2 linked regions of the Pleurocapsa sp. PCC 7327 genome follow. The protein of the gene in region 2 binds, or shares a complex with, the protein of the main gene of each other region. Links are inferred from orthologs where the notes say so. Each region holds a gene or a part of one and is shown on either strand. Other genes may lie near its edges.

Region 1 (10,127 bases), 880 kb from region 2 along the record:
CCAAGCCCTTTATCTCCAATACCAAAAACATCATTTTGTCGTTGAGGGGTCTGAATTTTATCAATTACATCAGTTTTTCCAAGACAGCTATGGGGCAGTTGCAGACCACGTTCACGATATTGGAGAACGCTTGAATGGTTTGGGCGGTACGCCAGTCGCCAGCTTTGGCAAACTTGCCGAATTGTGCTGTTTTACCCAAGAAGAAGATGGTATTTTTAGGGCGCGTCAGATGCTAGAACACGATCTAGCAGCCGAACAAGCCGTCATTAACTTAATTCGCCGTCAAGCCAATCAAGCCGAAAGCGTGGGCGATCGCGCTACTCGCTATCTCTACGAACAAATCCTGCTCGCAACCGAAGACAGAGCTTTCCATCTCGAACACTTCCTCGCAGAAGATAGCTTGACTGTAAGCTTTGTCAAACTTGCTAGATAGCGATCGGTTATCCAATAAAGAATCAAGGATGAAGAATTGAAGGAGAAAGATAAAACGAGTTCAACATAAGGTTAAGTCAAATCCACACTTCATCTCTCACCCTTTAAATCATTAGTAACTGTACGAGCAAACAGCCGTTTGTCTCTACTGGTAACTGGTAACTGAAAATGGTGCTGTCATGGAATCCAATTCTTCACTTACGGAATTTCATCAATTTTTGCATGAAGAACTTGCCATCCCCAAGGCAGACTTGGCGATGGTCACAGAAAAAAGGCAACAATCCAACGATCCCTTAGCCATGCTCCTCTGGCAGTATGGCTTTATTTCCCTAGAACAGCTACAGCGAATCTTTGATTGGTTCGACAGTCAAGCTGCATTAGGCGTAAAACATTTGCTTGAGAGAGCAGAAGGCAAAAAAGCCAAAATCTGTCCTCTCATAGCCGCCTTCCACTGAAGAGGCTTTACCTGTCCGCTTTCACATTAGGGAGCAATAATGAATTCGATTCAAATTAATGACACGACGCTACGGGATGGGGAACAAGCCGCAGGAATTGCCTTTACCCTAGAAGAAAAAGTTGCCCTAGCTACGCTGCTCGATGCGATCGGCATCTCTGAACTCGAAGTCGGCATTCCGGCAATGGGCGGTTCTGAAGCTACGGCAATCTCCGCTATTGTAGAAATGGGGCTGAACGCTCGATTAATTGGCTGGAATCGAGCTGTTCGCTCCGATGTTAAAGCTTCTATTGCCTGTGGTTTGCAACGGGTACATATCTCCGTTCCTGTCTCAGAAATTCAGATTGCAGCTAAATTTGGTGGCAATCGCGAACTGATTTTCAATCGCCTGCGAGAGGCAATTTTCTATGCTTGCGATCGCGGTTTGTGGATATCCGTTGGCGGAGAAGACTCTTCTCGTGCAGACGAAACTTTCCTTCTCGATGTAGCACTCTCTGCTCAAGAGTGGGGCGCTTCTCGGTTTCGCTTTTGCGATACGGTAGGCATTCTCGATCCCGTGACTACCTTTGAAAAAGTCAGCCAACTGACCAAATGGCTGTCAATTCCCATTGAAATGCACACCCACGACGATCTCGGACTCGCCACTGCCAACGCCCTAGCGGGGCTGCGTGCGGGAGCGACATCCGTCAATACAACTGTCAACGGATTGGGCGAAAGAGCGGGAAATGCTGCCCTAGAAGAAATCGTCATGGCACTCAAACGCATCTATGGCGTTGACTTGGGCATCAAAACCGAGCGATTGCGAGAATTATCTCAATTCGTCGTCGCCGCGTCCGGTTGTCCCGTTTCTCCCTGGAAAGCGATCGTCGGTGAAAATGCTTTTGCTCACGAGTCCGGCATTCATGCCCACGGCGTTTTGCAAAATCCCGCCACTTATGAACCTTTTTCACCAGATGAAGTTGGTTGGAAACGCCGCTTAGTCGTCGGCAAGCATTCGGGAAGACATCTAGTATTGACGCTTCTTAAAGAGCATGGCATCACCTTAACCAGAGAAGAAGCGCAATCCGTTATTGATGCCGTCAGACATATGTCAGTCAATCTCAAACGCAGTTTAACCGTAGAAGAATTGCTCGATATCGTCCCGAAAAGGAGTATAGCCAATGGGATTGTATAACCCAGGAGAAATCGAATTAGACGATCCCCCAGCTTTCAACATGGAACAGAAAGTTAGGGTTCGCAAGCTAATTCGCAATGACGGAACGTTTCCCGGTAGAGACATTGGTGAAGTCCTCGCCAAAAAAGGAGATGAAGGCTACGTCGTCAGCATCGGTACTTATTTGCAAAGCTATTACATCTATGCGGTGCATTTTATCGATCGCGATGTAGTCGTCGGTTGCCGCACAAAGGAATTGGAAGCCGTTGATTAATCGTCATTGGTCATTGTTGAAGTCGGAAGTCGGAAGTCGGAAGTAAAAACAAAGGACTTTCGATACTAGACAAATGATATTGGATAAGTGACAAATGACAAATGACAAATGACCTTGGACAAAGGACAAATATTAACTGAAAAAGGAGATTGCCATGAAAGTAATGTTGCACAAAAATCCTGCCGGACACTTGTCGGTTTACGTGCCTAAAAAAGATTTAGAAGAAGAAGTTGTCAAAGAAACTGTAATGCAAGAGGGCATACTGATGACCTTAGCAAATGGTTGGGAACTTCTGTTTTCTAAACTCGAAGAACCGTTAAAGTTACCAATAACGACTGAAGCAAGGAAAATCGCATAAAAGTCTGAATCTGGCAGGGTGACATCCTTTCTGAAGTCGATTGATTTTGCGCATAAATGCTGAGGATGAGATGACTCTAAAACTCCTGAAGTTCTTACCTTCTGCTTTCTGCCTTGCCAAGATTTCAGATTGCTTGTCACCCCGTCATATTCTTTAACTTTAGATTCTGAGTGGGGCGATCTATTTAGTTACTGGCAGTTGAGTACGCCAATTTTTTCAATGCTCAAATTTTGAGAGGAGTTAATTCTATGCTGAGGGCATCCGATATCATGAGTTATGATGTAGCCACCATTCGAGGTTCGGCGACAATAGCAGAAGCAGTAAAATTGATGAAGTTTAAAGAACTGCGGGCGCTAATTGTCGATCTTCGCAATAGTCAAGATGCTTATGGCATCGTTACTCACTCCGATATTGTCAGCAAAGTAATTGCTTATGGGAAAGATCCCCAAACAATTCGCGTCTACGAAATTATGACCAAGCCCTGTATTGTAGTTAACCCCGATCTGGGCGTGGAGTATGTAGCGCGACTGTTTGCCAATACGGGCATTCGCATTGCTCCCGTTATTCAGGGCGGGCTATTGGGCATAGTCTCAGAGAGCGACATTCTTTTTAAAGGCGATTTCTTGGAAAATCCTAAAGTCCCTCTATTGCGGCGAGAACTGGAAAAAGCCATCGAGGAAGCAAAAGCAATTAGTGCGGCAAAAGGCGCAACTTCTCAGGAATGCATTGATGCTTGGGCTTTGGTAGAAGACTTGGAAGCTGAGGCAGCTTATCAAGAAGGAACAGTCATTCCCGATACAACACCTTTCCAGGCGTTCTGTCAAGAACATCCAGAAATTTTGCAAGTGCGCCATCAGGTACTTGAAACGACAACCTAATTAGGTATAAAAACCTGGGGCGGGCAATCCCCGCCTCGGGAAAAAAACAAGGCGAGCGCAAACTCTTACCTCCTTAGAGACAACTATGTTGCCACAAACGAAATTTCAATTTCAAGTCGAAGGGGAACTTATTCAATTTCTCGATTGGTCGAAAGGTACGCCCAAATATGTGCGCATTGCGATTGGCGAGGAGCGATTTCCTATTAAGCTATCTAAGTCATTACGACGGGAAATTGTAGATTTAAATATTGTTCCTGGCGATCGCCTTAAAATTATCGGCGATGAAACCTTAAAACCAGAGACAGGCATCCATAAACTCAAAGCTACTCGAATTATTAACCTCAGCCGCCAAAGCGAACCAATGCCAGACAATCTTGAAGAAATTAGCTATTCCAAAAAAGGTAAATCTAAAGCCAAAATTTTAGTGTGTCACAAGTCAGGCTGTCTCAAGCGAGGGGGCAAGCATTTACATGAAAAAATAGAACAAGCTTTGTCTGAGTTAGGATTGCAAAATCATGTCGAGATCGAACGAACTGGCTGTCAAAAACGCTGTAAAAAAGCGCCAAATTTTATTTTAATGCCAGGAGAAAAAGAAACTCGCTGCGATCGCATGGATCTTGATAGTATTCTTTCGTTTTTGGAGAAGCATTTCTGCATTTCTTGTAAGTAAACGATTACCTGCAAGGAAATTAATTTCCTTGCTCATAGCTAAAGTCTATTTAAATGGACTCAGTGCTATAAGCAGTTCTCTTGAGAGAACTTTTGCTATTAGCCTGCTAATTAATTGGCAGGCGGGTTGTTGGATAAATACCTGTCAATCCAAAACTGAGGTGAGTTATGGCTAAAGTAGTTTTTTACGAAAAACCTGGTTGTATTAATAATGCGAAGCAGAAAGCTTTACTATATGCTGCTGGACATAAGTTGGAGGTTCATAATTTATTAAAAGAACCTTGGAAACCAGAAAATTTGCGTCTATTTTTTGGCAATTTACCTGTTAGTGAGTGGTTCAATTACACTGCACCTCGTATCAAATCAGGAGAGATTAATCCTTTAGAGTTAGACGAGCCAACTGCCTTGAAATTGATGATAGAAGATTCTCTGTTAATTCGTCGTCCGTTAATTCAGGTAGGAAAAATTCGTCAAGTCGGGTTCAATCCCGAACAAATTGATGCTTGGATTGGGTTAACACCCGAACCTAGTATGATTGGAGATATAGAAACTTGTCCTCGCTCTCACGAACAAACTCCTTGTCCTACTAAGGGTTAGTCATTTGTCATTTGTCCCTGGATTTCTCATCTAAATTTCTGCTTGTTAGAGTGCCACATGTGGTCTAATCATCTTCCGCATCCTCCTTATCTCTCCCACTTTTCTTTAAGTACAGGACAAAAATTGTAAAGAGTAGAGAAAGTCGTTGGATTTCAAATCCAAATCAGTGAAAATAGAGCGAAGATAATCAAAGCCATAACGAAAAACGCTAGCTTGCTGTCGTCCATGTTTCTTAACCTTGAGAGGACGATGAGACGATAACCAATCTCCGGTTTTAATAGCCCAACGTGGGTACACCACATGTTTACCAGCGGCACCCCACCTTGGATGCGGATGTTCTTGACCATTTCTACCCTGATGGTTGCCGTGCCTACGGGCGTAAAAATCTTCAGTTGGGTCGCTACAATCTGGGGTGGTAAAATTCGCTTTACCAGTGCCATGCTATTTGCGATCGGTTTGCTGGCAATGTTCGTCTTCGGCGGGATCGGTGGCGTTACTCTGGGAACTGCTCCCTTTGACGTTCACGTTCGCGACACTTACTATGTGGTCGCTCATTTTCACTTCGTCCTCTTTGGCGGTTCCGTCTTTGGCATTTACGCGGGAATTTATCACTGGTTCCCCAAAATGACGGGACGCAAACTCAACGAAACTTTGGGACGCATTCATTTTGCTCTTACCTTTGTCGGCACCATCCTCACCTTTTCGCCGATGCACGAACTCGGATTGAAAGGAATGCCGCGACGGGTAGCCATGTACGACCCGCAATTTACGCCACTTAATGAGATTTGTACCTATGGTGCCTATATCTTGGGCATCTCCGTTTTGCCATTCATTGTTAATATTCTCTGGAGTTGGAGAGCTGGGGAAGTTGCGGGTCGCAATCCCTGGCAGACATTGACTCTGGAATGGCAAACCACTTCTCCACCCGCGATCGAAAACTTTGAGGAACCTCCTGTTCTCTGGGCAGGGCCTTACGATTATGGCATTGACAGCCTCAGCGTTGACGAAAGCGAATCCGTATCGGAGATACTCTCAGAAGTAAGTTCGGAGTTAAAGAATTAATTAGTTATTGGTTAGTAGTTAGTTTAAAGCTTCCCACTAACTACTAACTACTCTCAACTATCAAACAACAAAAGAAATCTATGCAAGGATCGACTGTTGAATCTCCGATAATTTCCAACTCCTCAACCCCTCATGCCATTGCAGCTACTGCTCATGCAGAACATCCCGATTATCGAGTACTGGGGTTGCTCGTCTTCCTGGTTTCTGAATCTTTAATGTTTGGGGAGATGTTTGCTGCCTAATTAATTTACCGATGTGCGGCTGCCAATTGGCCTCCAGAAGGAACCGAAGTCGAGTTATTATTGCCTGCAATCAATACAATTATTCCGGTGTCTAGCAGTTTCGTCATCTACCAAGGCGATGTAGCCATCAAGAAAGGAGATGTTGGTGGGTTGTGGCTTTGGTATATCGTATCGTTACTGCCCTGATGGGGATTGTATTCCTAGCTGGTCAGGTATACGAATATCTAACCCTCGGTTATGGGTTGACGACTAATATCTTTTCCAACTGTTTTTACTTGATGACTGGATTTCACGGCCTTCACGTTACTATTGGGGTTTTGTTAATCCTGGACGTATTGTGGCGATCGCGCCGTCAAGGTCACTATAATGCTGCTAAACACGTCGGCGTAGAAATGGCAGAAATCTACTGGCACTTCGTCGATATCATCTGGATTATCCTTTTCTCGCTGCTCTACATTCTGACTAGGTTTTAACTGAATTGCTCGAAATTGGCGATCGCATGGGAAATCTTTATCGGGTTTGGCTGCGATCGCCTTTTTTTATTGTCAAAAGAATTAAGTGAAATATCGAAGATTAAATCCTCAATTTCCATCTTTACCTCTTGTTTTTTCAAGCTAGAACCGCGCTCTTCTCGATAAAGGGGCTGCTGCCTGGGAACGAGTTTAGAAAGCCTTTCTTCGGGGATCCTATATTTGGTGCGAGTCTGATGAATAGTATTTTTCTAGAGGCTCTATTGTTTTACTTGCCAGATACTAATTTACATATTTGCTAGTTTGCAATTATGCAACTTAAAGTATCAATAAAAGCAGCTTAAGAAAGTAAATTTAACTAATCAGAATCATAATTTAAAAATAGTCCTAAAAATTCCGACATATGATATATTTTTCGTGATTTTTCCTTAAAAAAACAAAAATGCCGGAAAACAATAACGATAATCTCACTGGCTTAGAAAGTAATGAGCCTCTTGTAGGATTGGCGAGTTCGGAAACAAACGGCATTGACGATCTCTACATTTTCGGAGATAGTCTCTCTGATATAGGAAACACATTTAAACTTATCGGCGCACCTCCTAGTCCTCCGTACTTCAACGGACGCTTTACAAACGGATCTACTTGGGTAGAAATTCTGGCACAGAATTTGGGAGTAGACGATCTTACCGCTTCTACCGATTTATCCGTGACTGGCTCTTTCGACGGCAAAACTATAGATCGAAGCGTCAACTTTGCCTATGGAGGCACGGAAACGGAAGGAAACACGGGCAATCGCGGTTTGTTGCCAACAGTGGTAGATCAGGTAGCTCAGTTTACTCAAGACCACGACCGCTTCCAAAAATCGGCTGATGCCAATGACCTATTTGTTATTTGGGGTGGGGCAAACGATTATTTCTTTGACTCAAGTGCCAAACCCAAAGATGTCGTCGAGAATATCACAGACAGCATCAAATCTCTTTACCAACGCGGCGGACGTGATTTTCTCATCCCCAACTTGCCCGATTTGGGTAGAACTCCAGGCGCACTCACAGGAGGGGACGTATTCGGCGAAAAGATTGTCCGTTCTTCCGAGGCTCTTACAAAGATAAGCAACAGACACAATAGTTTGTTGGCAAAAAACTTAGATAAGTTAGAAAAAAAATTACCTGATGATGTCAATATAACCTTGTTTGACGTTAACAGTTTGTTCGATCGCGCGATCGCCAAACCGCAGAGATTTGGGCTTACCGTTGTGGATCGACCATTTTTGAGTGTAGCTCCTGCAAGTGGTGCAAATCCAGACCAGTATCTCTTTTGGGACAATGTTCACCCTACCGCCGCAATTCACCGCGTTTTAGGTGAAGCTGCCTCATCTGTTCTTTAGAGATCGGAAAAATTTTACAGATAGAAGTAAAAATTGATATTAGTACCTATGACAAGGGTCAACGCGGAGAGGAGCCGGATGAAGGGGCAACTTTCATGTCCAGTTCCTGGAGCCAAGCATGGGGAGGTGACTCCCATGCCTAGGTTAACAGAGCGTCAATTACTCAATACCTCAGCCGTTGTAGGAGAAGTGGCTAATTCCTCTAGACGTTCTTGCTGATCCTGAGCAATACAAGCCTGAATCATGTCTTCTAGGTTTCCCTCTAAAGCAGCGGCTAAGTTAAAGTTTTGTCCCAATCGGTGATCGGTGACGCGATTGTCTTTGTAGTTATAAGTGCGGATTTTTTCCGACCGCGCTCCCGTTCCCACCTGGGATCGCCGCATGGAAGTCACTGCTTCTTGCTGTTCTTGCAGCTTCATTTCGTAGAGCTTAGCTCGCAAAATTTGCATGGCTCGCTCGCGGTTTTGCAATTGCGATCGCTCTTCTGTACAGAATATTCTGATTCCGGTCGGCTTGTGGATCAAGTCTACTGCTGTTTCCACCTTATTAACATTTTGTCCTCCAGCACCGCCAGAACGCGCCGTTTTTATTTCGATATCTTTGGGATCGATCTCGACTTCTACCTCATCCACCTCTGGCATAATCGCTACTGTTGCCGTTGAGGTATGGACTCGTCCGCCTGCTTCCGTGACAGGCACTCGCTGAACTCGGTGAACGCCCGCTTCAAATTTTAGTTTGCTATAAACGCGATCGCCTTGGATTTCCAGAATGGCTTCTTTGAAACCTCCTAATTCGGCTAGCGACTCGCTGACGAGTTTAACTTTCCAATTTTGGGACTCAGCATAACGCGAATACATACGCACCAAATCGCCCGCCCAAATACTTGCCTCGTCCCCGCCAGTCCCAGCGCGAATTTCTAGCATGATGTTCTTATCATCGTTGGGATCGCGAGGCAAGAGTAAGATTTTGAGCTGTTTTTCTAGCTGGGCTAATTTTTCCTCTAATTCTTCGACTTCTAGAGCAGCCATTTCCCTTAATTCTGGATCGCTGCCAGATTCTTTCAGAATTTGTCTGGCTCCGGCTAAGTCTTCCTTGGTTTTTTTCCAAGTTTCGTAGGTATTAACCGTCTCTTCCAAAGAAGAACGCGCCTTCGAGACTCGCTGCAACTCTTCTGGATTGGTGGCGATATCCGGATCGGCAAGGCGGCGGGTCAATTCTTTAAAAGTTTGTTCGACGGATTGTAGTTTTTCGAGTAAGTAAGATTCAGCCATGGAAGTTGCTCCTAATACAAAAATAGCTCGACTGAGCGATAGACAGGGCTAACCCAGCAGAATTTCTGCTGGGTCAAGACAAGTCAATCGAGCCGCTATTTTTCTTTTGCATTAGAAGCTTTATTTTTCTGGTCGGTTTTACCGAGCGTTCCGTATTTGCGGCGGAAGCGATCGACTCGTCCTTCAGTATCGATCAGTTTTTGCGTTCCGGTAAAGAAGGGATGATTGCCCGACCAAACCTCGACATGAATTTCGGGTTTGGTGGAGCCAACGGTCATGACGACCTCGCCATTACAAATGACTTTTGCTTCTGGATACCAAGTGGGATGAATGTCAGGTTTTGGCATAGTTATTTCCTATTTGTCCCTTGTCATTTGTTAATTGTCCTTTGTTTTTTTACGAATGACTAATGACCGATGACAAATGACAATTTAATTTTATCGCTTAGAGTATTGAGGTGCCTTACGAGCTTTGTGCAAGCCGTATTTCTTGCGCTCTTTAGCGCGGGGATCGCGGGTTAAATACCCTTCAATTTTTAGCGGTTGGCGATTTTCTGGCGCGAGTTGACATAAAGCTCTAGCTACTCCTAGTTTAACAGCATCAGATTGTCCTGTCAGTCCGCCGCCGTGGGCTTTGACTAAAATGTCGTATTCATTTTCTAGACCCAGGGTTTCCAAAGGAGCTTTAATAACTTGTAGATAACCGGGGATTCTATTGAAGTAGATCTCTCCGGGTTTGTCATTGACAATCAACTGTCCGCTGCCGGGAACGAGACGAACTCTTGCCACAGAAGATTTACGGCGACCCGTTCCCCAATAGACGACTTTATCTTGAGATTCTGTTGCTTGCATTAGTTCCCTCCGGTTGGAATAGTATTAATTTT
Region 2 (17,084 bases):
GAATTATCTCTTGAGCGTCGTTCCTCGCAATAGCGAACTTTTCTTAGTCGGAACGCCTAGAACGGGCGGATCAGAAATTGTCGTCGCTAGAACGAGGGGTCTGAGTCAGGGATTTCTTAAGTTCGTTCTCGAACCGGGCTGGCAATTTTCAAAAAGAGCCTTTGATGGCAAAGAACTCGGTCACTTCTATTTCAGCGGCAATGGAGAAGCAATTGTAGCGGCTGGCGGTTCTTTACCTCCCAATCATACTCCCGCCCCAGCGATCGCTTTCACAGACATCGGCAACGACATCTACAAAGCTGAGATCGAACAAGCAGTAGCCAAAGGATTTATCGCTGGTTTTAAGGAAGATAGTACTTTCCGTCCCGAAGTTGCCCTTACCAGAGAGCAATTGGTTTCGATGATTGTCGATGCTCTCAAAACCGTACCCGAAACCAAGGTGAGCGTTGCCGACCGAATTTCTGAGAACCCTTATACTGATGTAGATGGTTCGCGCTGGAGTGCTGCCAAGATTCAATGGGCAAAGAAAAATCAGATCGTTAGCGGCTATCCCGACGGGACGTTTAAACCGACTAAAGAAGTGACTAGAGCCGAGTTAGTAGCCGTGTTGCAGAAGGCAGCAAAATATGCCCAAACTCAGCGCGGTTCGTCAGCACAATTGCCAGCTAAGGAGACGCCAAAAACTTTCTCCGATACAGCCGGACACTGGGCTGAAACCTTGGTCAGCCAAATGTCAGCTTATTGCCAAGTTGCTTCTCCAGTTAACGAAAAGGGCACTGCCTTTGCTCCTAACGCTCCCGCCTTTCGTAACTACGCAGCAGCAGCCACTTTGCGAATGCTTAACTGTGTCAATTCAAATCCCCAGCAACCGACCAACTGAATGAAAACGGTGTAGGCAAACGGAATTAATAGGCTACTAGACCGCGCCTTTAATGTGAAGAATTGATAAAGATCGCGCGAATTGTTTGTTACCCAGATGACAACTTTCCTGTGCCTATTGTTATCTTATGCTAAGGTGATTTATCACTCTGTTAGTTCTGATTGTCTCGCGATCGACGTTGTTTATGGAGCAAACTATGGTTCAGTCCAAAGAAGTTTCTCTGCTCACCTCCGTAACGCAAACGGGAGTAGCAGCGACCGAAATCCGTCCCTGGGGATCTTTTACGACCCTCGAAGAAGGAATTGGCTATAAGATTAAACGTATTGAAGTCAATCCGGGACATCGCTTAAGCTTACAGATGCATCATCACCGTAGCGAACACTGGATCGTTGTCTCCGGTACGGCTAGGGTAATTTGTGGAGATAAAGAAGAAATTTTAGGCGCCAATCAATCTACCTACGTCCCTCAATGTACTCCACACCGTCTGGAGAATCCAGGCGTAATTAAGCTAATTCTCATCGAAGTTCAAAACGGAGAATACTTGGGAGAAGACGACATCATTCGCTTCCAAGATGACTATGCTCGCAAGTAGAGAGATAGAGAAGCAAGGGAAGATAGGAGGAAACTAACCACTGTACGGGCGGGTTTTTGACAGTAACTGTAGGTAAGTCTCTAGCGTTTTTCGATAAACTCGTCCCTACTAACAGGTTGTCTAAAAAGTATAGAATGTCGAAGATACTCCGCCAATTGAGCGGCGGAGGTGGCTTCGACTCTGTCATGTTGAGCGTAGCGATAGTCATCCAAAATTAAATAGAATAACTGGTAACTGGTAACTGATAACTAATCACCGATAAATGATCCATCTCACTCAAGCTGCTGCCAATGAAATCAGGCGCTTGCAAGCAAGTCGTCAAAAAATTGGCAGCTACTTTCGTCTAGGCGTGCAAACGGGCGGATGTTCCGGCTTATACTATATACTAGACTTCTGCGACACGCCCCATAGCGGCGATCGCACCTACGAAAGTCAAAGCATCTCTATCCTAGTCGATGAGAAAAGCGATTCCTACCTCAAAGATCTCAAGCTAGACTTCGCCGAAGACTTGATGGGAGGTAGCTTTCGCTTTCAAAATCCCAATGCAGCTTCGACTTGCGGTTGTGCTTTGTCCTTCTCTTGCGCTGTCTAGGAAGCCGCGTAATGCATATTTTAATAAAAATGGTTGACACAACTGCTCTAATGTCGGTAGGATGGAAATTTGTCAACCATTTTCATTTTGACTGGGAGTTTGTTCTAACTTTTATCGAGTAACTCATGCCCACTATTCAGCAGCTTATTCGCAGCGAACGAGCTAAATTTAACAAAAAAACCAAATCTCCGGCGCTCAAGCAATGCCCGCAGCGTCGAGGCGTTTGTACCAGAGTATTCACGACCACGCCGAAAAAACCCAACTCCGCTTTGAGAAAAGTAGCAAGGGTTCGCTTGACTTCAGGGTTTGAAGTAACAGCATATATTCCCGGCATCGGTCATAATTTACAAGAACATTCCGTAGTTCTCATTCGCGGCGGTCGCGTTAAAGACTTGCCCGGTGTCAGATATCATATCATTCGCGGAACTTTGGATGCGACAGGGGTTAAAGATCGCAAGCAAGGTCGTTCAAAATACGGAACTAAGCGTCCAAAATCTGCTTAGTTAATTTCTTCTAATCCTAGTCGAGTCGTCTAATTTTTAATTAGACAATATAATTAGCTCAGCCTTAAGCAATCTTGTTTTAAGACAAGATTAATGCTTGGAGGCAAAATTAGTTTGTTTACCTCAAAAACTAGCTTCCTAATATTTCTAAACAATACGAGGATAAAGAGTAGCAATGTCTCGTCGATCTAGTCACAAAAGACGCACCATCCCCCCCGATCCCGTATACAATAGCCGTCTTGTTAATATGACAATTCGGCGCGTCATGAAAAGCGGTAAAAAATCGCTGGCTTCTAGCATCGTATACGATGCCCTAAAAACAATAGGAGAACGAACGAGTAGCGATCCCATAGAATTATTTGAGAAAGCGATTAAAAATCTAACTCCGCTAGTGGAAGTCAAGGCGCGTCGCGTTGGAGGTGCAACCTATCAAGTCCCAATGGAAGTGCGTCCGGAACGGGGAACAACCCTAGCCTTGCGCTGGCTGATTAATTATTCTCGCAACAGAGGCGGTAAGACGATGGCAAGCAAACTTGCCAATGAAATTATGGATGCCGCCAACGAAACCGGGGGAGCTATTAAAAAACGAGAAGAAACTCATCGGATGGCTGAGGCAAATAAAGCATTTGCTCATTACAGATACTAAAATCTGCCTAATCTAGTTCTAAAAATAGGAGGTACGGTCACCTCCTCTACGACGTTGAATAATTTCAACAAAGAAAAGTATAGAATTGTAAAGGGTGTAAACAAATCCTAACGATACGATTAATATTTGCTGGGCAAGACAAAGGAGGTAGCTGTGGCACGTAGCATCCCGCTGGAGAGAGTGCGCAATATAGGTATCGCAGCGCATATAGATGCGGGCAAGACAACAACAACTGAACGAATTCTCTTTTATACGGGAGTCGCTCATAAATTGGGCGAAGTCCACGAAGGGACTGCTATTACTGACTGGATGGAGCAGGAACGGGAGCGCGGCATCACCATCACTGCTGCCGCCATCAGTACGAGCTGGAAAGACCACCGGGTTAATATTATCGATACGCCCGGTCACGTGGACTTTACTATCGAAGTCGAACGCTCCATGCGAGTGTTAGACGGTGTAATTGCCGTATTCTGTTCGGTGGGAGGTGTCCAGCCCCAATCTGAAACTGTATGGCGGCAAGCAGACCGCTATCAAGTGCCTCGGATTGCATTCGTCAACAAAATGGATCGCACCGGAGCGAACTTCTTTAAAGTATACGAGCAGATGCGCGATCGCCTGAGAGCGAACGCCGTCCCCATTCAAATTCCCATCGGCGCAGAAAGCGATTTCCAGGGAATTGTCGATCTCGTGCAGATGAATGCCAGAATCTACAAAGACGACCTCGGTAAGAACTATGAAGATACCGAGATCCCTGAAAATATGAAAGAGCTGGCAGAAGAATATCGCACTAAGCTGATCGAAGCGGTAGCAGAAACCGACGAAGCGCTGATTGAAAAGTATTTAGAAGGCGAAGAACTAACCGTCGAAGAAATCAAGAGAGGGTTGCGCCAAGGGACGATTGCCGGCTCGATCGTACCGATGTTATGCGGTTCCGCCTTTAAGAACAAAGGCGTTCAGTTGCTACTCGACGCAGTAGTCGATTATCTGCCATCTCCCACAGAAGTTGCTGCTATTAAGGGCGTTCTGCCAGATGGAACCGAAGCAGTCAGAAAGGCTGACGATAACGAACCTTTCTCGGCACTGGCTTTCAAGATAGCTGCTGACCCCTTCGGACGTTTAACCTTCTTGCGAGTATATTCTGGAGTCTTGCAAAAAGGCAGTTACGTCTACAACTCCACCAAACAACAAAAAGAGCGAATTTCTCGCCTAGTCGTCCTCAAATCCAACGAGCGGATTGAAGTTGAAGAACTGCGCGCGGGCGATCTCGGTGCGGCTATTGGTTTGAAGAACACAACCACGGGAGATACCCTCTGCGACGAGGCAAATCCCATCATTTTAGAATCGCTCTTTATTCCCGAACCCGTTATCTCGGTAGCAGTAGAGCCAAAAACCAAGCAAGACATGGATAAGCTCTCTAAGGCTCTTCAGGCGCTAGCTGACGAAGATCCGACTTTCCGCGTCAGCGTCGATCGAGAGACAAACCAAACCATCATTGCTGGAATGGGCGAGTTGCACTTAGAGATTCTCGTTGACAGAATGCTGCGGGAGTATAAAGTAGAAGCGAATGTGGGTCAACCTCAAGTGGCTTACCGCGAGACTATCCGCAAGCCTGCCAAAGCCGAAGGTAAATACATCAAGCAGAGCGGCGGTAAAGGTCAATACGGTCACGCTGTAATCGAAGTCGAACCAGGCGAACCGGCGAGCGGATTCGAGTTTGTCTCCAAGATCGTTGGGGGGGCAATCCCCAAAGAATACATACCAGCCGTTGAGAACGGAGTCAGAGAAGCTTGTGAATCGGGAATTGTTGCTGGCTATCCTCTAATTGACATTAAAGTTACTTTAGTAGATGGCTCCTATCACGAAGTTGACTCTAATGAAATGGCATTTAAGATTGCAGGTTCGATGGCAATTCGAGATGCAGTCATGAAATCATCTCCAGTAATTTTAGAGCCGATGATGAAGGTCGAGGTAGAAGTACCAGAAGACTTTTTAGGAGATGTTATGGGCGATCTCAACTCTCGTCGCGGCAACATTGAAGGTATGAACTCCGAAGCTGGCTTAGCCAAGGTTACTGCTAAAGTTCCTCTGGCAGAAATGTTTGGCTACGCGACCGATATCCGGTCAAAAACTCAAGGTCGAGGTATCTTCTCAATGGAGTTCAGTCATTACGAAGAAGTACCTCGCAACGTCGCTGAGACGATTATTGCGAAAAACAAAGGGAACGCCTAACAGTGACCAGTAACCAGTGACCAGTTGCTTTTTTGTAGGTCACTGGTAAAACCTGATAACTGATAATGTGAAGCGGAATCAAAAAAGGAACGATAATTCATGGCACGCGCAAAATTTGAACGAACTAAACCCCACGTAAACATTGGTACTATCGGTCACGTAGACCACGGTAAGACGACCTTAACGGCAGCAATTACAATGACTTTAGCTGCACAGGGTAAGGCAAAAGCCAGAAAATACGACGAAATTGATGCGGCTCCCGAAGAAAAAGCTCGGGGCATCACGATCAATACCGCTCACGTGGAGTACGAAACCGAAAATCGTCACTACGCTCACGTAGATTGCCCCGGACATGCTGACTATGTGAAGAACATGATCACGGGAGCCGCTCAGATGGATGGTGCTATTCTAGTCGTGTCTGCGGCTGATGGTCCTATGCCCCAAACTCGCGAGCACATCCTCCTGGCAAGACAGGTAGGCGTACCTAACCTCGTTGTTTTCCTAAACAAGAAAGATATGGTCGATGACGAGGAACTGTTGGAACTCGTCGAGCTTGAGGTAAGAGAGCTTCTGAGCCAATATGGTTTTAATGGGGATGAAATTCCAATCGTAGCTGGCTCTGCCCTCCAGGCACTCGAAGCCATGGTTGCTAATCCCAAAATTCAGAAAGGGGAAAATGAGTGGGTTGACCAAATCTATAAACTCATGGAAGCGGTAGACAATTATATTCCCACGCCAGAACGCGAAGTCGATAAACCCTTCTTGATGGCAGTAGAAGATGTGTTCTCAATCTCTGGTCGCGGTACCGTAGCAACCGGAAGAATCGAGCGCGGCAGAATTAAGGTCGGTGAAACCGTTGAATTAGTGGGAATTAAGGATACTCGCAGCACTACGGTGACTGGGGTAGAAATGTTCCAGAAAACTCTCGATGAAGGTATAGCTGGAGACAACGTTGGTCTGCTACTTCGCGGTCTTAAGAAAGAAGAAGTCGAACGGGGAATGGTACTCGCCAAACCAGGTTCGATCACCCCTCACACGCAATTTGAGGGAGAGGTTTACGTTCTGACTAAGGAAGAAGGCGGTCGTCACACCCCGTTCTTCAAGAACTATCGCCCTCAGTTCTATGTGCGTACGACCGACGTAACCGGAACGATTAAAGACTACACCGCAGACGATGGCAGCGCAGTAGAAATGGTCATGCCTGGCGATCGCATCAAAATGACGGTCGAACTGATTAACCCGATCGCGATCGAACAAGGAATGCGTTTCGCCATTCGCGAAGGCGGACGCACCATCGGCGCTGGAGTCGTATCGAAAATCCTTAAGTAGAACAACTTACTTAAAGCAGTCGGAGCAGATAAGTGTCGAAAAGTCAAATACTTTGTCTGCTCCATTACTATCTTGAAACGGTTATTTGTCGCAAATAAACAAATGACAAATGACAAACCATTAACAGAACCTTGACAATTTAAAGAAAGAAAATGGCAACCCTTCAACAACAAAAAATTCGCATTCGTTTGAAAGCTTTTGACCGTCGCCTGCTCGATACCTCCTGTGAAAAGATAGTAGACACGGCAAATAGAACCAACGCTACAGCAATCGGTCCAATTCCTTTGCCAACCAAGCGCAGAATCTATTGCGTCCTGCGATCGCCTCATGTTGATAAAGACTCGCGCGAACACTTTGAAACTCGTACTCATCGTCGAATCATTGATATTTATCAGCCTTCTTCAAAAACGATCGATGCTTTGATGAAGCTAGATTTGCCCGCGGGAGTTGATATTGAAGTGAAATTGTAAGGAGTTAGTAGCGAGTAGTTAGTAGAAGATGTTAGTTGGTTCTTACCAACCATAACTAATAGCTACTAACTGTTTGCTAGCTCGGCATGACTACATCAGATCCTGTTTGAATACGCGAATGGTATCCGGTTGCTAGAGCTGGGGATCTAGTTGGTATTATTTGTCAGTACGATAAGTTAAAAGTCAAGAAATCCAGATAACTTAAATCAGATTCGCTTGATTTTTCTGTCAAACTCGCTACAATTTACATAAAATATTAGCAGTACAAGATGGTTCAATAGCCATCCTAAAACTAGCTAAACTAAAACAATAATTAAGTCAAAAGATGCCGCCACAATCGTCTGCCAGTAATTCCCGAATAGGTTAGCTTAATTAGATTCCAACAGAATCATTAATCGGACACAGGTCGTAGGGATTATCAACAATGGATTGCCGCCACATTCGATTTTGCGCTCAAAGATCGGCGATCGATCTTTATCAGTTACAAGAATTATTTAACCTAGCCGCATTTTGGGCGCGCGAGCGAAAAATAGAAGATCTAGAAATTGCAATTAACAATAGCAATCCAGTTGTCACCGTTTGGGATGCAAATCGCACCATCGGTTTTGCCAGAGCTACATCCGATGGCATCTATCGCGCTACGATTTGGGATGTCGTCATTCACCCAGATTATCGGGGACTAGGATTGGGACGCAAGCTGGTAGAGACCGTATTAAGTCATCCTTTGCTTAATCGCGTTGAGAAAGTTTATTTGATGACCACTCATCAACAAAGCTTCTACGAACGGATAGGCTTTCAGGAAAATAGGACAACCACTATGGTGTTACACAACTTTCCAAGCGCTAGTCCCCTACCTATTCCAGAACTATGGGAAGCCGACACCGTAACCGTGTAATCTTTTGAGCAGTTGCTTGTGAAGAAGATATCTCTAAAACCTCTAACTTTCCTCCCATTGCCTCTAATAAGGTTTGAGCAACCCACAATTTCATTCCTGAGGACATTTGAAGATTTTGAGCCAAGAAGCTAGTTTCTTCCAAATTAGGTTGTGGCATCGATGGGGTTTCTGATGTAGATTGGAATAAATCGATTGGTTCGCACCAAATATTGACGGGACAATCGAGATCGACACAACCTGCAAGTTTTTCTGTGGACGCGCGTTCGGCAATCGCTACAACTCGAATCCTACCTTCTTTGAGGTAGCTAATGCTGGTATCTACGAGATTAACAAGTATTTGTACAAGGCGCTGGTAGTCTGCCATTACGCGAAGATTTGGCGGCGGCGAGACAATTTCTAGATCGAGTCTGCGATTCTTAGCTTGTAAGTAGGTGAACTGATGTAACTCTAAAAAGACTTGAGTTAAGTAAACGGGTTGAATTTCTAGCTCGATCGCGCCACAGTCTATCTTAGAAACTTCGATCAGTTCGTCGAGAAGTTTGAGAAATTGTTGGGCAGATTGATAGGACTGCGCGAGAAAATCTCTCTCTTCTTGAGGATTATCGCACAAATTAGACAAAATTATCTGATGCAAACCAATCAAACTGCTTAGAGGCGATCGCAACTCGTGCGCCGTTCTCGCCAAAAAACCACTTTTAAATTGACCGAGCTGGGTTGCCATGAGATAAGCTAACTTAGTTTGCTTTAATTCTTCTTTGAGCGCCTCTATCTCATTCATAAATTGCTGCTATTCACAATTCTATATTTAGAATTTGTACGCTTCCCCGACGTAAAATTTTCCACTCTTTTCTTGTCCATTTTGCCACTGTAGACGGAAGACCGCTTCCCTGTTTTTTGTCGTTTAACTCGGCACAATCGAGGGTTAAAACGTCAGGAAAAGCATTTTCTATGGCACTCATCGTTTCTAAAGGCGGCTCTCCTGAAAAATTAGCGCTGGTCGTTGCTAGCGGTCCGGTTTGGGCTAGAATGGCGCGAGCGATCCTGCTATCGGGAACGCGGATGCCAATCGTTGTTGGATCGGTGGGATTCATTGCCGTGGGGACGCGCTCGGAAGCAGGCAAGACTAATGTTAATGCTCCCGGCCAATAGCGATCGACGACTTGTTGCCAAATCGCGAATTCTTCAGGCGTCCCCATTACATAAGGCCATAAATCCTCCTCAGAAGCCCCCATCAGGATTAACGGCTTATCTTGAGAGCGCCTTTTTGCAGCAAAAATCAGCGCCGCATTTTCTGGCAGCGCAGCGAGAGCGGGTACGGTATCGGTAGGAAAACTGACGACTCGACCCGCAAGCGCTTCTCGAACCAGTTCGACTTGAGAAACTTTGGGCATTGGTTGTTAGTTGTTGAATTAATAACTACTAACAACGATACGCTAAAGCAAAACGTTCTATATTTGCTAAGTCACAGAAAATCTGAATCTTGTCGTAGCAGCCTCGCTTTTGGAGCAGTTGCACGACTTGCTCGGCCTGACCTGCCATCATTTCGATTAACCAGATGCCGCCAGGGCGCAAGTAATCGGGAGCTGTTTCGACTAAATGACGGATACAATCGAGACCGTCACTACCTCCATCGAGCGCTAGGCGAGGTTCGTGTCGAGCGACTTCCGGTTGCAGACGAGCTATCTCAGCAGTCGGAATATAGGGTGGATTGGATACCATGCCGCTAACTCGACCTTTAAGCGCTTCTAGCGGCGACCACCAAGAACCCTGGCAGAATTTAATTTGCTCGCCAAAGCCCAGCGCGATCGCGTTTTGTCGGGCAATTGCTAAAGCCTCTGCACTCGTGTCTGTGGCATAAATCCTGGCATCGGGCAAAGCTTCGGCAAGTCCGAGGGCAATTGCCCCGCTTCCCGTGCCTAAATCGACCCAATATCCCGAAACCAGATCTGGCGTTGGGCTAGCTTGGATGGCACGAACGGCAATATCGACGAGCAATTCCGTCTCTGGACGAGGAATCAGTACTCCGGTCGCCACTTTTAGAGAGAAATGTCGCCAAGGAGCAACACCTACTAAATACTGAACGGGCATGCGATCTTGTAGGCGTTGCTGCCATAGTTCGGTTAAGACTGATAAAGGTTGCTTCAGATGAATTTGCGATCGCTCCTTAAAAGACTCCAAACGAAGTGATAGTTTGTCTAGACCTGCTACTTCCTCTAGCAACCAATCGACTTCATCGGGAGAAACCCCAGCAGCGATCGCATCTTGCTTGGCTCGGTCGCGCCAGAGAGCGAGTTCTTGACCCGATACCGTTAGCGACTCCAATTTATTTCTTTTGTTGATTTTGAGGGGCTGGCTGACCTTGGGGATTACCTTGACCTCGGTTTTGGATAGTAGATTGAATAAATTGTAGCGACTCTTGAGAAGGAACTAACTCAATTTTAGTTAGCATTTCGTCATTCTTTTCTTTCATCGTCGCAATCATAATTTCCAGAGGAATGACTTCAATCTTCACAGTTGAAGCCAAATCGGGTTTTTCCTTTTTGAAGCGCTCTAGCAACTGTTGCAGTTGTGCTTTTTCAAAAAAGAAGGGAATTCTTGACTCGTTATTCCGTTCGATCATTAGATACCCTTGTTCTTTGCCAACTCTAGCGACAAATAACGGCACTACCCCTTCTGGATACTGTTGTCCATTTTGATTCATGACTTGCTTTGCCAACTCGACTTCATCATTCATTGGCACATAGTCAATATTTAATCCGTCGGGTTTGCCTTCCATTGACTGAGAGAACTTATAAACTTCTCCCAGAGATACGGGTTGAACCTTAACTTGCTTCGCCAGTTCTGGATTTTGCTGTTGCAGTTGTTGAAAAAAATTCTGGGCGTCTTGTTGGCTGATAAATACTCCCGTTACCTGTTTATTTTCGTGCTGTTTCACTATAGGAGCGCCTTGTGCGTCCACAATTGTAAATACTGGAACTGGCTGTAGAGTTTTGATAATTTGGTCTTGGGGAAGAGCCAATACCTTAGCGGCTTGACCAAAGCCAACCCCTAAAATCGCACTTCCGACCAATCCCAGGGTAGCACTCCAACGGATTAATGACTTCATGATGGCTTTACCTCAAATTTTTTGCTTAAATATAGATGATTTATCGGAAAAATTTTGACTAACTAAGCTCTAAATCCTCTATAGCTTATTAGGTCTTCTAGAATTTCATCGCTATGACGTTTTCTAGGAGCTTATTGCGAATTAATCGGGCATTTTTTCAATACCAACTTTTCTTTCTGACTTCGAGAGACTAGCTAAAGTTCCCCTCCGATCTTAGGGTATCCTAGGACAAAATTGTAAAAAAATAGTAAACAACTGGAAGTTTAGATTTCCATGTTTTACGGATGTTCGATTGATGCCAGCTCAGAAAGTTTCTTTTACCAATTTTTCCGAGCCGTAATCGGGATGACAGGATTTGAACCTGCGACATCCTGCTCCCAAAGCAGGCGCGCTACCAAGCTGCGCTACATCCCGGTCGCTTCATCCAGTATAGACTAAATCGCCCCAAATTCAAAAGGATTTAAAAATCAGAAATTAGTTGGGATACCAAAACATTCCTTTAATCCCTTCCGGATCGAGAACAAACCCTAGTCGGCGATAAAAGTCAACCACGTGGGGATCGGCAAACAAAGTGATATTGCTGATATCATCACTTCTGAGCTTTTTGATGGTATATTTCATCAAAGCTTTGCCCAATCCCTGTTTTTGAACGGTCGGATGGACGACGACATCCCAAATCGTGGCATTAAAAGCGTGATCTGACGTAGCGCGAGCAAACCCAATCAAACGCCGCCTATTGTTCCTAACTTCCCACATAGAGACGACTAGATAACTGCATTCAAGGGCTTTTTTGACTTTTCGTAGAGGTCGTCTAGCCCAACCGACGGCATCGCAAAGTTCTTCGAGTTCGTAAAGATCGAGATCTCGTTCGGTGCTAAATACAATACGAGACTGACTTAGAGGATCGTCTGTCAACTCTAACAATTCTCCATCGAACTGAGTTGTTCCAGAGGTCGTAACCGTTTCCGAATTGCTAAATAATCGTTTCCAAAAAACCATGCCAATGCGGCTGTTGCTTTTGCTTGAGAATTTTCTTTAATTTATACTGAATTTAGCCGGAAAAATTTTTCTGAGACTCGTAAGGAGAATAAAATTTTCTAGCTTAGTCTATTCTACCTCTAGCGAGCAAATGGCTCTCTGTTGGGATAGGATGAAAATATGCCAATTATAGACATATTGGGAGTACCACACGCTTACGAGCTTACGCCTCTCTTTTCCAATTCAGATAATCCTGTCCTAGTCTTCATTCATGGCTGGTTATTAAGTCGCAACTATTGGAAACCGCTCGTCGAGGGTCTATCGCCGGACTATCAATGTTTGACTTACGATCTTAGGGGATTTGGAGATTCGCAGCCAGTAGCAGTTGAAGCTCATCAAAAAAGTTGCTCGAATCCTCAGTGGAGTAAGTTGGGGGAGGGAGATAGCAAGGGCTATTCCTGTTATTCATTAGCCGCTTATGCTCAAGATTTGAGCATTTTGTTAGAAAAATTAGCGATAAAGAAAGCTTGGCTGATAGGGCATTCTCTTGGGGGTAGCATTGCGCTGTGGGCAGCAGACCTGTGTCCGGAAATCGTCAAAGGCGCGATTTGCCTGAATTCCGGCGGAGGGATTTACATTAAAGAAGAATTTGAACGATTTCGCACGGCTGGGCAACAATTGATTCAACTGAGACCGCGTTGGTTATCTTCTCTGCCTTTGATTGACCTTTTATTTGCTCGCATGATGGTAGCGCGTCCGCTTGCTCGCCATTGGGGGAGACAGCGGGTTATCGATTTCGTCCGGGCAGATGGAGAAGCGGCAATCGGATCGTTGCTAGATACGACAACAGAAGCCGAAGTACACTTACTTCCCCAATTGGTTTCTCGCCTTCAACAGCCCGTCTATTTTTTGGCTGGGAACAAAGATAATGTGATGGAACCAAAATACGTTCGGCATTTAGCCAGCTTTCACCAACTCTTTACCGCCAATGGAGGCAATGTGATTGAGATTCCCAATTGCGGACATTTGTCGATGATAGAGCAACCTGAAATTGTCGGGGCAAAAATTGTTAAGATCCTAATAGAACATAGTTCAAAGTAGGGGGTTTGGGTGATGGCAATCCAAAGCCAGCTAGGAGAGGGTTATTATTAACACTGAAGCAGCAAGCAGTTAGATGCTTAGAAATTCTGCAAAATTACTGACTTAAGTATTGCTAGCACGCGATACACTTGCATCAAAGTAATTTAGCTCGTATGATTGGCGCGATCGCATCTCATGTCAAGATAAAGCCAAAAATTCCCATAGCCAGAAGCGATCCGATCGCCGTTCCAGATGTTAAGTTGGAACAACCTAGACTAATTTAGTAATTTTAGTGACGAGTTACCTGCTAAGGAGAAGCCTATGCTACACCGCAAGATTTATCAACTCTGTACCGAAGGACGCGAAGTTTGTATTTTCTTGCGGGATCAACAACGCTGGATTGAAAGCGCTCGCATTGTCGGTTTAGAAGGCGATTTGGTAACGATTCGCTATGAAACAGAAGAAGACGATGAAATTTGTTCGTGGGAAGAAATGATTCGTCTAGAAAGTATTGGTGCTATCAGTCAAAAGCTAGCTTCTGTCTCGCGAGTGAGTTCTGAAATCGCAGTTTCAGACGAATGCCCTGAAGCCGAGCAAATTTATCCTCGCTATCCCGACTCAGAACAGTGAACGGTGAGTGTAGGGGCGATTCTCAAATCGCCCCTACAACTCTACAACTAATAGATTCGATCGCTAAAGTGGTTCAAAAACCGGACAATAGCCCTCTGGCGTGACTTTAAATCCATACAAGGGAGAAGCTTGATTCCAACAGCGCTGGCTTCTCCAGTAGCGGCACGTGCCGCAGCAATCAACATCTTCTAGTCGTCTGACTTCGCTACTTTGACTCAAAAGCTCGCGCTGGGATAACCCTCTCAACACTAACTCTTCGCCCTGCCAGCGAGCTTCTACCAACCCCGTATCGGAAAAATTACTCCAGCGCGGATCTTCAGTAATTGCGTCGGGGAGGGTAATCGTAACGCTAGTTCCCGTTTCGTTTAGCTCGCCTTCATAAACAGTTGGCGAGGGAGCCGCAGGTTGCATAAACTTATCGCCGATAGGAAGTTCGACGAAAGTTCCAGCAGCAGGAGAATGGAGTTGATAGCGATTTTGTAGCTCCTCTAAAGATGTCAAGTCAGCTAGATAAAGAGGGGAACCGTGAATAAAAATAACGTGCTGGGGCCGCAGATTGTGAACGAGTTGCGTGGTGTTGCGACCATCGCTGTGTTCGGCTAAAAAATAACTTTCAACAGCGATCTGGCGGGACTTTTTGAGAGTCGCAATCTGTGGGGCATCAGTTGCCGAGGAACCGCCAGGACGTTCGGGTACCAAAATTAACCAAGAACCAGAGCCAGAATAACAATAGTCTTCTAAATTAGCCGCGTTATCCGTTAACACGATACAAGGAGCTTGACCAAAAATCGGAAGTTTTTGGCTGGGAAATCGGCGCATTCGGGGACAAATTCTGTCGTCCCAAAACAAAGGTTGGTGTTTGGCAAAATTTTGGACGGCGATGGGAAACTGAGGCAGTAGTTCCAGATAGATATCGCACGCTTGCGCGACGCTGCCATCGACCCAAATGTCGAGATCGCGACCCGTAAACTGGTGATGGGAGCGCAACAGTTTAAGGATTTCCTGCCCTAACCCCAGAGTTGGCACTGGTAAGAGAACGTTCTGTCCGCTGACGAGAGCTTGATAAATGCGCTCCATTAGGTGCTTTTCCTGCTGGCGGCGATGAGGGTGTCGGGTTGTTCCGTAACTGCCTTCGATAATTAGCACGTCTGGCGCTAATCCTCGCAACGCTTCGATAGATAAGCCCTCAACCAGTTGAAAGTTTGAGAGCGAAAAATCTCCCGTGTAGAAAAGCTTGTAGGCGCGCTTGGGAGTTTTATAAGTCAGGAAAATAGCAGCGGCACCCGGTAAATGTCCCGCCGGAAACAACTCCACCGTCAAGTCGTCGAATAATTCAACTGGCGATCGCCATTTAAGAGCTTGACAAAATTGACGAATCTCTTGAGGAGGACGATCTTGCCAGTTGAGCGGCAAAAGCCGAATGGTTACTTCGCTAGCGTAGATAGGCAGTTCGGGGAAAGCCTCGTGAAGCGCTAGCAATCCCCGCGCGTGGTCGGCGTGGGCGTGACTGCATAAAACAAGGTCGGCGGGCGATTTTACTTCGGTTTGAAGCGGTTGGATATCGGCTAAACCGCAGTCGAGGAGGATGCGATGTGCTCCCATCGTCACTAACAAACACACTCCCTCGTTACCGTGCCCTACTCCATAGGGAAAGCAGGACAAACCATCTTGGAGATCGGCGGGAGCTGAGCGACGTTTACTCATGTTGTCGTTGACGGAGGAGAACTGGAGCAAGCGTTCAATTCGCCAGTCACTCGCTAGTGAGCCGAGCCATTGCCGTCATAATTATCGGAATCGTAAAACCCATTCTTAGTGCCGAAAAACAGAGAACTAACAATAAAAAGCCCTGTCAGAATCGCCATGACCATTTTTACTTCCATAATTATTTTCTTCCTGTTGCGAGACTCCCACTATCTATGATAGCTTTCGCTATTTTTTCTTAGGTTATCGCTCTTGAGTCCCGATTGACAGAAAAATTTAAGACTTGGCGGGTTCGGCAATGTTTTCTAGAGCCGTTTCGGAGACAGTAACGACGACTGGTACTTCCTCAACTTTCGGCAGCTTTTCTAGCGCCAAACGGGAAGACGGCGTTCCTCCAGAAAGGCGTTTTAACAATTGAGGTCTGGGATCGTGTAGGAGATAAATAATCTCATCGCCACAGAGCCATTCTTCGGTCGCTTTGACTACCTGGAGGCTTCTGTCCCTTTTAACGAGTAGCGGCAGCAGTTCTCCAGCACGAATTAGGGTTTGTAAGTGAGCTTGTTGTAGCTCCAATCCCGGCTCTTTGAGAATCGTCGTGCCTAGCTTCACTTGACCGTCGTTAAGATACTGATTCCAGGTTTTGATTGACAGTTGCTCGATGAAAGCTTGATTCACTTTGGCTTTATTAGTCACGCTGCTCTGGCTATTGCTGGGAAAGACTGCCAAGACGCGAGGTGGCTGGAATTCTTCTACGGCTCGCTGCGCTAGGACTAAGTTGACTTCTCCATTGCTGGTGAGCGCCATAAAGGTTCCCATGGAGTGAACCCCGGCTTCTTCTAATACTTCGGGGTCGAGAGCGCTACTCTGAAAAACGGGCAAGTTTTCTGCCGCAGCTTTTTGACAAGCTTCGGGATCGGTGTCGATGAGCACGACGGATTCGCCCGACTCCTGAAACAGGCGTGCAATCAGGCGGCTTAGGGGGTTACAGCCAACAATGACCGCTCCCGTTGCCTCGGAGGAGGTAATTTTTAACCAACCGGCGACCCAACGAGCCGTCAATCCGCCTACGAAAACGGTTATCACGATGGTGAGAAAAACTAGGGCTTTGATGGCATCGCCACCATTAATTCCTTGCTGGGTCAAGAGAATGGCAAACAGGGATGCGACTGAGGCAGCGACGATGCCTCTAGGAGCCACCCATGCCAAAAATAGCTTATGTCGCCAGTTCAGACCACTGTTGATGGTACAAACAGCGATCGCGATCGGGCGAACGACGAACATCAGGGCAAGTACGGTCAGAACGCTGCCCCATCCCAAGGCAAAGATACTCGCGATCGACAGGTCGGCTGCTAGGAGAATAAATAAGACGGAAACGCACAGGACGGTTAACTGTCCTTTAAACCGTCTGAGCAATCGCTCTTCAGGAAGGGAAGATGCTCTCACAACCATGCCC

The links.
Region 1: the proteins of prmC (region 2) and prfA are in contact, whole or in part, in a crystal structure (PDB 2B3T), measured with the Escherichia coli proteins. The link is inferred for Pleurocapsa sp. PCC 7327 from one-to-one orthologs.

Annotation. Positions count from the first base shown.
Region 1 is NC_019689.1:3,749,496-3,759,622, reverse strand. The notes cover bases 7,187-10,091. They hold prfA (peptide chain release factor 1), read right to left. Parts: upstream 9,245-10,091; coding sequence 8,129-9,244; downstream 7,187-8,128. Other genes in these bases: rpsI (30S ribosomal protein S9), read right to left, coding at 9,682-10,091; rpmE (50S ribosomal protein L31), read right to left, coding at 9,340-9,591; PLE7327_RS16890 (SGNH/GDSL hydrolase family protein), read left to right, coding at 7,187-7,973. Outside these bases: PLE7327_RS16940 (Dps family protein), read left to right, coding at 1-433; PLE7327_RS16935 (DUF2949 domain-containing protein), read left to right, coding at 612-887; nifV (homocitrate synthase), read left to right, coding at 927-2,060; PLE7327_RS16925 (nitrogen fixation protein NifZ), read left to right, coding at 2,047-2,313; putative nitrogen fixation protein NifT, read left to right, coding at 2,468-2,671; PLE7327_RS16915 (CBS domain-containing protein), read left to right, coding at 2,920-3,549; PLE7327_RS16910 ((2Fe-2S) ferredoxin domain-containing protein), read left to right, coding at 3,635-4,219; PLE7327_RS16905 (ArsC/Spx/MgsR family protein), read left to right, coding at 4,387-4,815; more of PLE7327_RS16890, read left to right, coding at 7,032-7,186; more of rpsI, read right to left, coding at 10,092-10,095; rplM (50S ribosomal protein L13), read right to left, coding at 10,095-10,127. UniProt on the Escherichia coli protein: Peptide chain release factor 1 directs the termination of translation in response to the peptide chain termination codons UAG and UAA.
Region 2 is NC_019689.1:2,861,560-2,878,643, forward strand. The notes cover bases 8,508-11,363. They hold prmC (peptide chain release factor N(5)-glutamine methyltransferase), read right to left. Parts: upstream 10,459-11,363; coding sequence 9,556-10,458; downstream 8,508-9,555. Other genes in these bases: PLE7327_RS12760 (sensor histidine kinase KdpD), read right to left, coding at 8,508-8,914; PLE7327_RS12765 (L-threonylcarbamoyladenylate synthase), read right to left, coding at 8,928-9,527; PLE7327_RS12775 (Tic22 family protein), read right to left, coding at 10,460-11,242. Outside these bases: PLE7327_RS12715 (DUF3747 domain-containing protein), read left to right, coding at 1-880; PLE7327_RS12720 (cupin domain-containing protein), read left to right, coding at 1,077-1,472; PLE7327_RS12725 (iron-sulfur cluster assembly accessory protein), read left to right, coding at 1,735-2,064; rpsL (30S ribosomal protein S12), read left to right, coding at 2,190-2,567; rpsG (30S ribosomal protein S7), read left to right, coding at 2,743-3,213; fusA (elongation factor G), read left to right, coding at 3,367-5,442; tuf (elongation factor Tu), read left to right, coding at 5,542-6,771; rpsJ (30S ribosomal protein S10), read left to right, coding at 6,924-7,241; PLE7327_RS12755 (GNAT family N-acetyltransferase), read left to right, coding at 7,666-8,136; more of PLE7327_RS12760, read right to left, coding at 8,096-8,507; PLE7327_RS12785 (GNAT family N-acetyltransferase), read right to left, coding at 11,717-12,241; PLE7327_RS12790 (alpha/beta fold hydrolase), read left to right, coding at 12,401-13,321; PLE7327_RS26155 (hypothetical protein), read left to right, coding at 13,450-13,584; PLE7327_RS12795 (DUF6679 family protein), read left to right, coding at 13,622-13,930; PLE7327_RS12800 (MBL fold metallo-hydrolase), read right to left, coding at 13,994-15,634; PLE7327_RS26160 (hypothetical protein), read right to left, coding at 15,688-15,810; PLE7327_RS12810 (sodium:proton antiporter), read right to left, coding at 15,908-17,084. UniProt on the Escherichia coli protein: Methylates the class 1 translation termination release factors RF1/PrfA and RF2/PrfB on the glutamine residue of the universally conserved GGQ motif, i.e. on 'Gln-235' in RF1 and on 'Gln-252' in RF2.